Regions from separate parts of the Bradyrhizobium sp. AUGA SZCCT0177 genome, predicted to be linked through region 2. Evidence: predicted binding sites of a transcription regulator. Region 2 holds the regulator's gene; the other holds the start of a gene.
The links. Region 2 encodes LexA, which represses DNA repair genes until DNA is damaged. Its sites were predicted from a motif close to TGTTCNNNNTGTGTTCNG; they were not measured.
Positions count from the first base shown of each region.

Region 1: recA (recombinase RecA) is a predicted target of LexA. The motif match lies at 1,655-1,672, and genes of this name have one in related genera.

Region 1 covers NZ_JAFCMA010000008.1:152,872-157,289, reverse strand. The annotation lists gene JQ597_RS11970 (hypothetical protein) at 1-353, opposite strand, end outside; gene recA (recombinase RecA) at 467-1,555, opposite strand; gene JQ597_RS11960 (hypothetical protein) at 2,322-2,477, shown strand; gene JQ597_RS11955 (hypothetical protein) at 3,280-3,459, shown strand; gene JQ597_RS11950 (hypothetical protein) at 3,747-3,920, shown strand; gene JQ597_RS11945 (PilZ domain-containing protein) at 4,193-4,418, shown strand, end outside.
Region 2 covers NZ_JAFCMA010000001.1:370,085-374,502, reverse strand. The annotation lists gene JQ597_RS01940 (ComEC/Rec2 family competence protein) at 1-585, shown strand, start outside; gene JQ597_RS01935 (hypothetical protein) at 628-1,044, opposite strand; gene JQ597_RS01930 (hypothetical protein) at 1,184-1,423, opposite strand; gene lexA (transcriptional repressor LexA) at 1,671-2,378, opposite strand; gene JQ597_RS01920 (molybdopterin molybdotransferase MoeA) at 2,593-3,804, opposite strand; gene JQ597_RS01915 (HAD family hydrolase) at 3,817-4,418, opposite strand, start outside.

The sequences.
Region 1 (4,418 bases), on a different contig from region 2:
ACGTCCGCCTGATACAAGCTCAGTTTCGAGACGATACTCTTGCGCGAACTCAGGCAATCGAGAAGCTGAATGAGCAAGAGCTGTGCGTTCGGCTCGAGGTCGAACCACAATTCGACGGTCTCGCAGCGTTCGCAGAGATCAAGCGGCCCCACCTCTTCCGAATGAAACTTGCCAAGCCGGTGCGGTAGAAAACGATCCAGTAAGCCCGGCCCCAACATGGCTTCCAGCTTCGCGTCGGATGGCAATTCGCCCCAGACGAGCCGGAAGCCAAATGGAATTACGATATCGCCGACCCCGGCGCGCAGCAGGCACCCGCCTGCCGAATCGCTCGATGTCAAAACCAACCGCGTCATGTTCGTCACCCGCCTACACACAACAAAACGGGCACTGAAGACGTCGGCAACTCAACGTCCTCAGCACCCGCTATGTCGAAACCCGGATCATGCGATCCGAGGTCCGGAAAATCCTACTCGTCGGCCGGCTCTTCGCCGTCGGCGTCGCGCTCGGGGGGACCAGCCAGAATCTGTTCGGCGATCAGGCCGGAGTTCTGGCGGATCGCAGCCTCGATCTTTGCGGTCATGTCGGGATTGGCCTTGAGGAACGCCTTCGAGTTCTCACGCCCCTGCCCGAGCCGCTGGCTGTCATAGGAGAACCAGGCGCCGGATTTCTCGACGATGCCGGCCTTGACGCCGAGGTCGAGGATTTCGCCCATTTTGGAGACGCCCTCGCCATACATGATGTCGAATTCGACCTGCTTGAACGGCGGCGCCAGCTTGTTCTTTACGACCTTGACGCGGGTCTGGTTGCCGACGACTTCATCGCGCTCCTTGATCGCGCCGATGCGTCGGATGTCGAGGCGAACCGAGGCGTAAAACTTCAGCGCATTGCCGCCGGTGGTGGTTTCCGGCGAGCCGTACATCACCCCGATCTTCATGCGGATCTGGTTGATGAAGATCACCATGGTGTTGGATTTGTTGATCGAGGCGGTGAGCTTGCGCAGCGCCTGGCTCATCAGCCGCGCCTGCAGGCCGGGCAGCGCATCGCCCATCTCGCCTTCGAGTTCGGCCTTCGGCACCAAGGCGGCGACGGAATCCACCACCAGCACGTCGACCGCACCCGAGCGCACCAGCGTGTCGCAGATTTCCAGCGCCTGCTCGCCGGTGTCGGGCTGCGAGATCAGGAGCTCGTCGATGTTGACGCCGAGCTTGCGGGCATAGACCGGGTCGAGCGCATGTTCGGCGTCGATGAAGGCGCAGATGCCGCCCTTCTTCTGGGCTTCGGCCACCGTATGCAGCGCCAGCGTGGTTTTGCCTGAGGATTCCGGCCCGTAGATTTCGACGACGCGGCCTCTCGGCAGGCCGCCGACGCCGAGCGCGATGTCCAGCCCGAGCGAGCCCGACGAAATCGTCTCGATATCCATCGAGCGATCGTTCTTGCCCAGCTTCATCACAGAACCCTTGCCGAACTGGCGCTCGATCTGGGAGAGCGCGGCGGACAGGGCCTTGGTCTTATCCATGGAGGATCCTTCGACGATACGCAGGGCAGTGGCGGACATGGGTGCTCCTTATGGCGGGGATTCGCTAGCGGGACAAACGGACGACGAGGATCTCAGGGGATTCGACTGACGGTGAATGCTTGTACCACCTTTGTTCTATGTTCGCAATATGTTCTTTTAGAGAGATCGGTGCTGGCCCCTCTCAACCCCATTCTAAGTTAATGATCCCTTGTGATTTTTGAGGTGGCCCCTTTTGGCCCTCACCAGCGCCGCGATGTTGCCGCGCTCTGTTCATCCCCCTAAATGGGTAGGTCGGACCGGCCGGTACTGGCCTGTTTCGACCCCTAGTGGTGGCCGAAGTTGAAATGCGCAGTGGCCTTTTTTGGAGTGTTCACTTCGGAACCGACGTCCGGGATCGGAATTTTATAGGATCGGACATGCAAACCCTACGGTTAGGACCCGTCAGCAACGAGGTTGTATCATGCAGCGTCGCCGATCCGTTCCTCACACATTTGAAGATCGAATTGCAGCTGAGAAGGCCCGGTTGGAAGCACAGGCAACCAAGCTCAAACCTGGTCCTCAGAAGGAAGTGCTGCTCAGGAAGATCAGGCAGCTAGAGACGGCCTCTCACATCAACGAGTGGCTTTCCTCTCCTGGACTTCAACCACCAGAACCAGCCTAGAAAAGTAAGGCCGCCCTCAGTTGGCGGCCCTCTTTCCTTTGCAGGGACGCTTTCGTGACGACTGTCACAGTCGCCCCGATAGCCGCCCGGCATACTCGCTCCAGATCAACGGCGCACAAGGGCGCCGTAACGCGGAGCGGGACCATGAACAACCAGAATGAAATTCGCGAACTGACCGATGCGGAGCGACTGACCGACGATGCGCTTGAATCGGTCTCAGGGGGTAAAGTCATTTCGAAGGGCGTCATCAATTCCAGTGCAATCAGCCTTCCGAAACCCAGCTACCCGCCCGTCGCGTAAACGAGGCCGCCCGAGTCGGCACTGCCCGTAGTTCTCCGACCGTGAACAAGGCTCCGAGGCCGCCTCCGTTGGCGGCCCCTTCTTCGTCATCGTCCTCCAAGACTTCCTTTTGCTTTTGGCCTCGAGCAACTTTGATCAAGTTTGCCGATCTCTATCGGTCCATCTTCCCTTCGACCAATAACCGCACATTGATTTCGCGAACGACTTTGTTGCGCATCCAACCCGCAGCCAGCGTATTGCTATCCTGATCGTTGTCTCTCTCACCAGCAAAGGGCGCGCTGCCACCATCATTCGTGAAACTGGCTATCGAAGCACTGGCGCTTGCCGTGCCCTCGAAGCTGTCTTAAGCGCGCCCAAAGAAACGGCCCCAGCCTCGGGGAAGAGGCACTGGGGCCGCTTGTGCTGCCGGGGCAATTGGGACTGGCAGCGCCTTCACAACTCCGCCCATTGCCACTTGTTCCCGAAATTCTGTGTCCCTTTTCAGCAACCTTGTCCTGTCCCGGACGTATACTCCAGGCTGGGGCATTGCAATTTCCAGCTCGGGTGCAGCGCCGCCAAGCATTATTCAGCTTGGCGGCGTTGTGCTTTTGAGTGGCTACTTTGCCTTCACGGGTGTCCCATTTCGGCCAATACCCGACTCGGCATCATCGGCGGGGCCTATTCTACTTTGCATGGGGTTGTTTTCGCGATTTTGCGTCTGAGCCGTCGTGTGACGGTCATCACAGCGGTGCGTCGAGGGTCAGCCTATCCCTGACATCCAGGGTGGCGGGAATGGTCCTGCCCACGCAAACAGGAGACGGACATGACCGAACTCAACAACGAAATCTGCGAAATGTCGTTTGAACAACTCGAACAGGTCAGCGGCGGCGCCATCCTCGACCGGATCGTCGACGCGTACCTGAAGGCTTTGGGCGCCCGCTTGCTGGACGCCGTGCACCAGCCGCTGGTATCGCCGCAGAAGATGACCCTGCACATGCGATAGTGCCGGTCCGGCAAACCGGAATTGAGAGGCCGCCTTGCTTGGCGGCCTCTTTTGTTTGAGGACGCCGCCAGCGCCATCCAAGAATGCCTGACGTCCTATTTCGGCCAGTTGCGAGAAGCTGTGCTGACCGCGTATCCGCTCAACGCAACTTGTGCGGCGATGATCGGCGAATTGATCGGTGCCTTCGCTCGACGCGATTTGGAGTGTGCCAGCCGTCACAGCCAACGGGAACATCCGAGCGCACCCTTGCAACGTGATTGTCGTAATCCCCATCAAAGGAGAGACGCATGATTGAGATTGGCCAGAAGCCTATCGATGAACTGAACGTCGGCGAACTGACCATCGACGAACTGGACGCCGTGAACGGCGGCGGCCGTTTGAGCGATCTTTACCACCATGTCGTAGCCGTCATTCGCTTCCATACCGGTACCATCAGGAACATCGCGACAACCCTGCCGTAACCGACGCTTTGAAGAGGCCGCCTTTCATTGGCGGCCTCTTGGGCGACCTGAAAAATGCGTTCAAGGCGGGATCCGCAAAGGCTCCGGCGAGCGAACCTTAATGCGGCGCCAGGCCGTCGTCGCAAGGCGGCCTTCCCCCGTAGTTCTCCGGACAAGAACAAAGTTCCCAACCGGATGGTCGCCAGTTTTTCGCCTTGTGTTCGCGCCTTACCCCCGCGCGAACCCGGACCCACCATCCATTTGCAGGTGAATCAGTGCTATAATGAGATTCTATGGACGAGACCCGGATCGCACCGCGGCGTCGCACGTTGAAGGCCGGAACCATCGAGTTCGGCGGCGGCGGGATTGATTGCACCGTTCGGAATCTCTCGGCCTCCGGCGCAGCGCTCGAGGTCGTGACCCCGCTGTTCATCCCGGACCGCTTCACATTGTTCGTGCCATCAGAACAATTGAAGCGGCCGTGCCATATCGTCTGGCGCAAGGATAAGCGCATCGGCG
Region 2 (4,418 bases):
CTGGTGGCGGCGGTGTGGGCGGCGAGGGTGCCGCAGCCGGACATCCTGATCTCCGCCGACGGGCGCAATGTCGGTGTCCGCGGCCAGGACGGCAAACTGCATTTGATGCGCGCGGCCAAGGGCGCCGCGAGGGATGGCTTCCTCGTCAAGGAATGGCTGGCGGGGGATGCCGACGCCCGAAAGCCTGCCGATGCCTCGCTCACCGAGGGCGTCTCATGCGACGAGAGCGGCTGCGTGATGCAAGGCGCCGGTGGCGGGTTCGTGGCATTGGCGCTGCGGCCGGAAGCGCTGGCGGATGATTGTGAGCGCGCGGCGCTGGTGGTCACCGCAAGGCAGGCGCCTGCGGCGTGCGGCGCCTCGGTGATCTCTGCGGAGCGTCTGCGGCGGCAGGGCGCCATGGTGCTGCGGCGAAGCGGCAGCGGATTTACCATCGATGCCGTCAAGCTCCGGGGCGTCGATCGTCCATGGTCGCCGGCGATCGCGGGCGAGGGGGACGCGGAGACAACCATCCTCGCGCCGCGCCGTACGGCGCCGCGTGCGGTCGATGCGACCCCGTCGGAAGCGGATCTCCAGGCCGAGGAATAAGGATTCACGTTCCCCGGCGGGGCGCGACCGGCGGCGCGGAATTCAACCGGTGGAAAGCGGTGTCGCCGTGTCCGCCTTCGTTGTTGTGCGCTCGGGAATCGGATGCACCACCGGCAATTGCAGCACGGTGACGCGCTGACCCTCGCAAAGCTGCGTCACCAGCACATGGCTGCCGTCGGGAAATTCGATCGCGTCGTGGTGACGTTCCTTGATATGCGGATCGATGGTGTTGAACTTGCCGACGCGAAAACCGATCGTCCGCGTCCAGATCCAGCGATTGTCGTATTTGACGTCTTGCGCGAAGGCCAGTTCGGTCCCGGGCAGCATGCAGACCGCGACTGCGGGGTCGCGTTCGCTGGCAAAGCCGCGGGTCGAGGTGCCGCGGAAGGTGGTCGATATCAATGTCTCGCCGACCTCAGCAGGACGCGTTGCCATCGCGTGCAAACTATAGTCACACATCGGATCGCTCCCTCGTAAGAGATAGAGACCCGTGCCTCCCTCGAGGCGCTGGCCTCTATCAGAGTGGACTTGAGCAAAGTCTATTCCTGTTCTGGGCAATAGTGCGACGGAAAGGCCGGCGTGCCCGATCACAAACGCGCTACGACGGCTGCGGATCTTCGGGCATCGGCGGCAGCGGCAGTTCGAAGGCGCCGAGATGGAATTGCTCCCTTCCGTCGTCGGCAATCCCGGGCAGCGCGACCAGCGTGAACGCAGCCTCCGGATATTGCTGCCAGATCGCGAGATCTTCCGCCGTCACCATCAGCCAGCCGAACCGGAGCATGTAGCGGCCCGGCTCGGTCACGAGTCCCGCCCTCTGCCAGGTGATCTTGGTGATCATACTGCTGACCACGTCTCGTCCCCCCGGTTTTTGCGTCTTCGAGTTGAAAACGCGTCAAACCAACCATCCTCGCCCGCACAGTTTTTGCCGCATTCTGGGCAATTGTGCGACGCGCGGCCCCACCGTTCTCCGTCAGGGCCGGGTCTTGATCTTGCAGCCAACAACGTGGATGCCCGGCACAAGGCCGGGCATGACGCGCTTACGGATGTCGTTACCGAACAGAAGCGCCCGCGAAAGCGGGCCGCCCTCAGTACTTCCGGTACAGCCCGATCAGCTTGCCCTGAATCCGGACCCGGTTCGGCGGCAGGATGCGGACTTCATAGGAGGTGTTGGCAGGCTCCAGCGCGATCGAGGCGCCGCGGCGGCGGAAGCGTTTCAGGGTGGCTTCCTCCTCGTCGATCAGCGCCACCACGATATCGCCGGTGTCGGCGGTCTCGTTGCGCTGGATCAGCGCCATGTCGCCGTCGAGAATGCCGGCGTCCACCATGGAATCGCCGCGGACTTCGAGCGCGTAATGTTCGCCGGAGCCGAGCATGTCAGGCGGTACGCTGATGGTGTGGCTGCGGGTCTGCAGCGCCTCGATCGGGGTGCCGGCGGCGATCCGGCCCATGACGGGAACGGCGACCGGACGGTTGCCATCGTCCTCGGCGGACGCACTGGCGGCGCGGACCTTGCCGAGCGTGCCTTCGATGACGCTGGGAGTGAAGCCGCGGCGGCCGTTGCCGTTACCGGCGCCCGCAAGCTCGGGCAGCTTGATGACTTCGATGGCGCGGGCACGGTTGGGCAGGCGGCGGATGAAGCCGCGCTCTTCCAGGGCGGTGATGAGGCGGTGGATGCCGGACTTGGAGCGGAGGTCGAGCGCATCCTTCATTTCGTCGAAGGAGGGCGGCACGCCGGCTTCCTTGAGCCGTTCGTTGATGAAACGCAGAAGTTCATACTGTTTGCGCGTAAGCATCTCGAGCAATCCCCCGGTTGGCGCGTCGTAATTCGTGGTCGTTCAGTTCAGTTGCGAGTGCGGTCTCAAATTCGGAAGTCCAAAACTCCCATTTGTAGACACTAGCTCTCGAAACAAATCATGAACGAACACTATATGTTCGATACATGTTCCGCAACCACTTAATTTCAGGTGAACGCGCGCCGACTTCGCCCGAACAGGCCGCCGCGATGCGTCATTCCGGCAGGCGCAGGAACTCGCATGGCGTGCCTTTCGGCAGCGCCGGCGCAAACGGCGGACGTATCAAAAGCGCCCGTGCCGCAGCGAGATTTCCAAGCAGCGACGAGTCCTGGTGGCTCACCGGCACCGCGATCAACGCACCGTCCTCGCGCTCTTCAAGTCGTGCGCGAAGATAGTCTTCGCGCTGGTCGTTGGCGGGGAGATCGCGGCCGAGCAGGGCGGTCTCACGCGCGTGATGGATGGTTTTTCGGCCCGACAGCGCGCGAATCAGCGGCACCAGAAACAGGAAACCACAGACATAGGACGAGACCGGATTGCCGGGCAGGCCGATCACCCGCATCGCCCCGAGGCGCCCGTGCATCATCGGCTTGCCCGGCCGCATCGCGATGCGCCAGAACGCCATGGCCACGCCCTCGGCCTCCAGCGAGCGCTTGACGAGGTCGTGGTCGCCGACCGAGGCGCCGCCCATCGTGATCAGGATGTCGGCGCCCGATGCGCGGGCGCGGCGGATGCCGTCGGTGGTCGCCTCGACCGTGTCGGCGGCGATGCCGAAATCGATGGTCTCGGCGCCCTCGGCCCGCGCCAGCGCGCGCAGCGCATAGCCGTTGGAGTAGACGATCTGGCCGGGGCCCGGGATCGAGCCCGGCATCACCAGCTCGTCGCCGGTGGCGAGCACCGCCACCTTGGGGCGGCTGATCACGGCGAGTTCCGGATAGTTCATGCCGGCGGCGAGCGACAGGTCGCGTTCGGTGAGGCGGCTTCCCCTGGTGAGCAGCACATCGCCCTCGCGGAAATCGGCGCCGGCGGCGCGGATATGCCGTCCCGGTTTGGCGGTTTCCGTGATCGTGACGTGGTCGCCGCTGGCAGCCGTGTCTTCCTGGATGATGACGGCGTCGGCGCCATCAGGGATCACCCCGCCGGTGAAAATCCGGACCGCTTCGCCCGGGCCCACCATGCGCTCGAACGGGCGGCCCGCCGCGACTTCGCCGATCACCTTCAGCCGCGCGGAGAGGTCGGCGGCGTCGGCCGATCGCACCGCATAGCCGTCCATCGCCGACATCGCCTGCGGCGGCTGGGTGCGCTTTGCCGCAAGGTCGCGCGCGAGCACCCGATGCCAGGCCGTGTCGAGTGCGGCCATTTCTTCCGCCAAGGGATCGGCGCCCGCAAGGATCGCGGCCAGTGCATCAACGACCGGCATCAGGGCCACGGCAACACCCTCTCAAATTCCCAGCGCGGCGAGCGCCTTTGCGACGTCATCCGGCCCTGTCACATGTACCGCGGCCAGGCCGCGCGCCCGCGCGCCGTCGATGTTCGCGGCGGAATCGTCGAAGAACACGATGCGGGAGGCGGGAACACCGATCGCCTTGACGACGTGATCATAGGCCGCCGCATCGGGCTTTCGAAGCCCGATCGTCGATGACAGGTAGATTTCGCGGAAATGGCCGAGCACGCCGGCATAGGCCTGGCTGAAATGCACGACATGCGCGTTATTGGTGTTGGAGAAGGCATAAAGCGGCAGGCGTTGTCCGGCGCGCGCCAGCGATGCGGCGATATCGGGCATTTCGCCGGCGAAGATCGCGTTCCAGCCTTCCAGGAACTGGGCGTCCGATATCCCGATGCCGAGTGAGCCACGCAGGCCTGCGAAGAATTCGGCGTCGCTGATCTCGCCCCGCTCGTGGCGATGCCAGGCATCATTGGGCAAGAACCGCTCGACCAGCTGTGCCGGCTCGCAGCCGGCATGGCCGGCCCAATTGGCCACCACCTTGCCGAAGTCGATATCGAGTACGACGCGTCCAAGATCGAACAGGAGCGCGTCGGCGG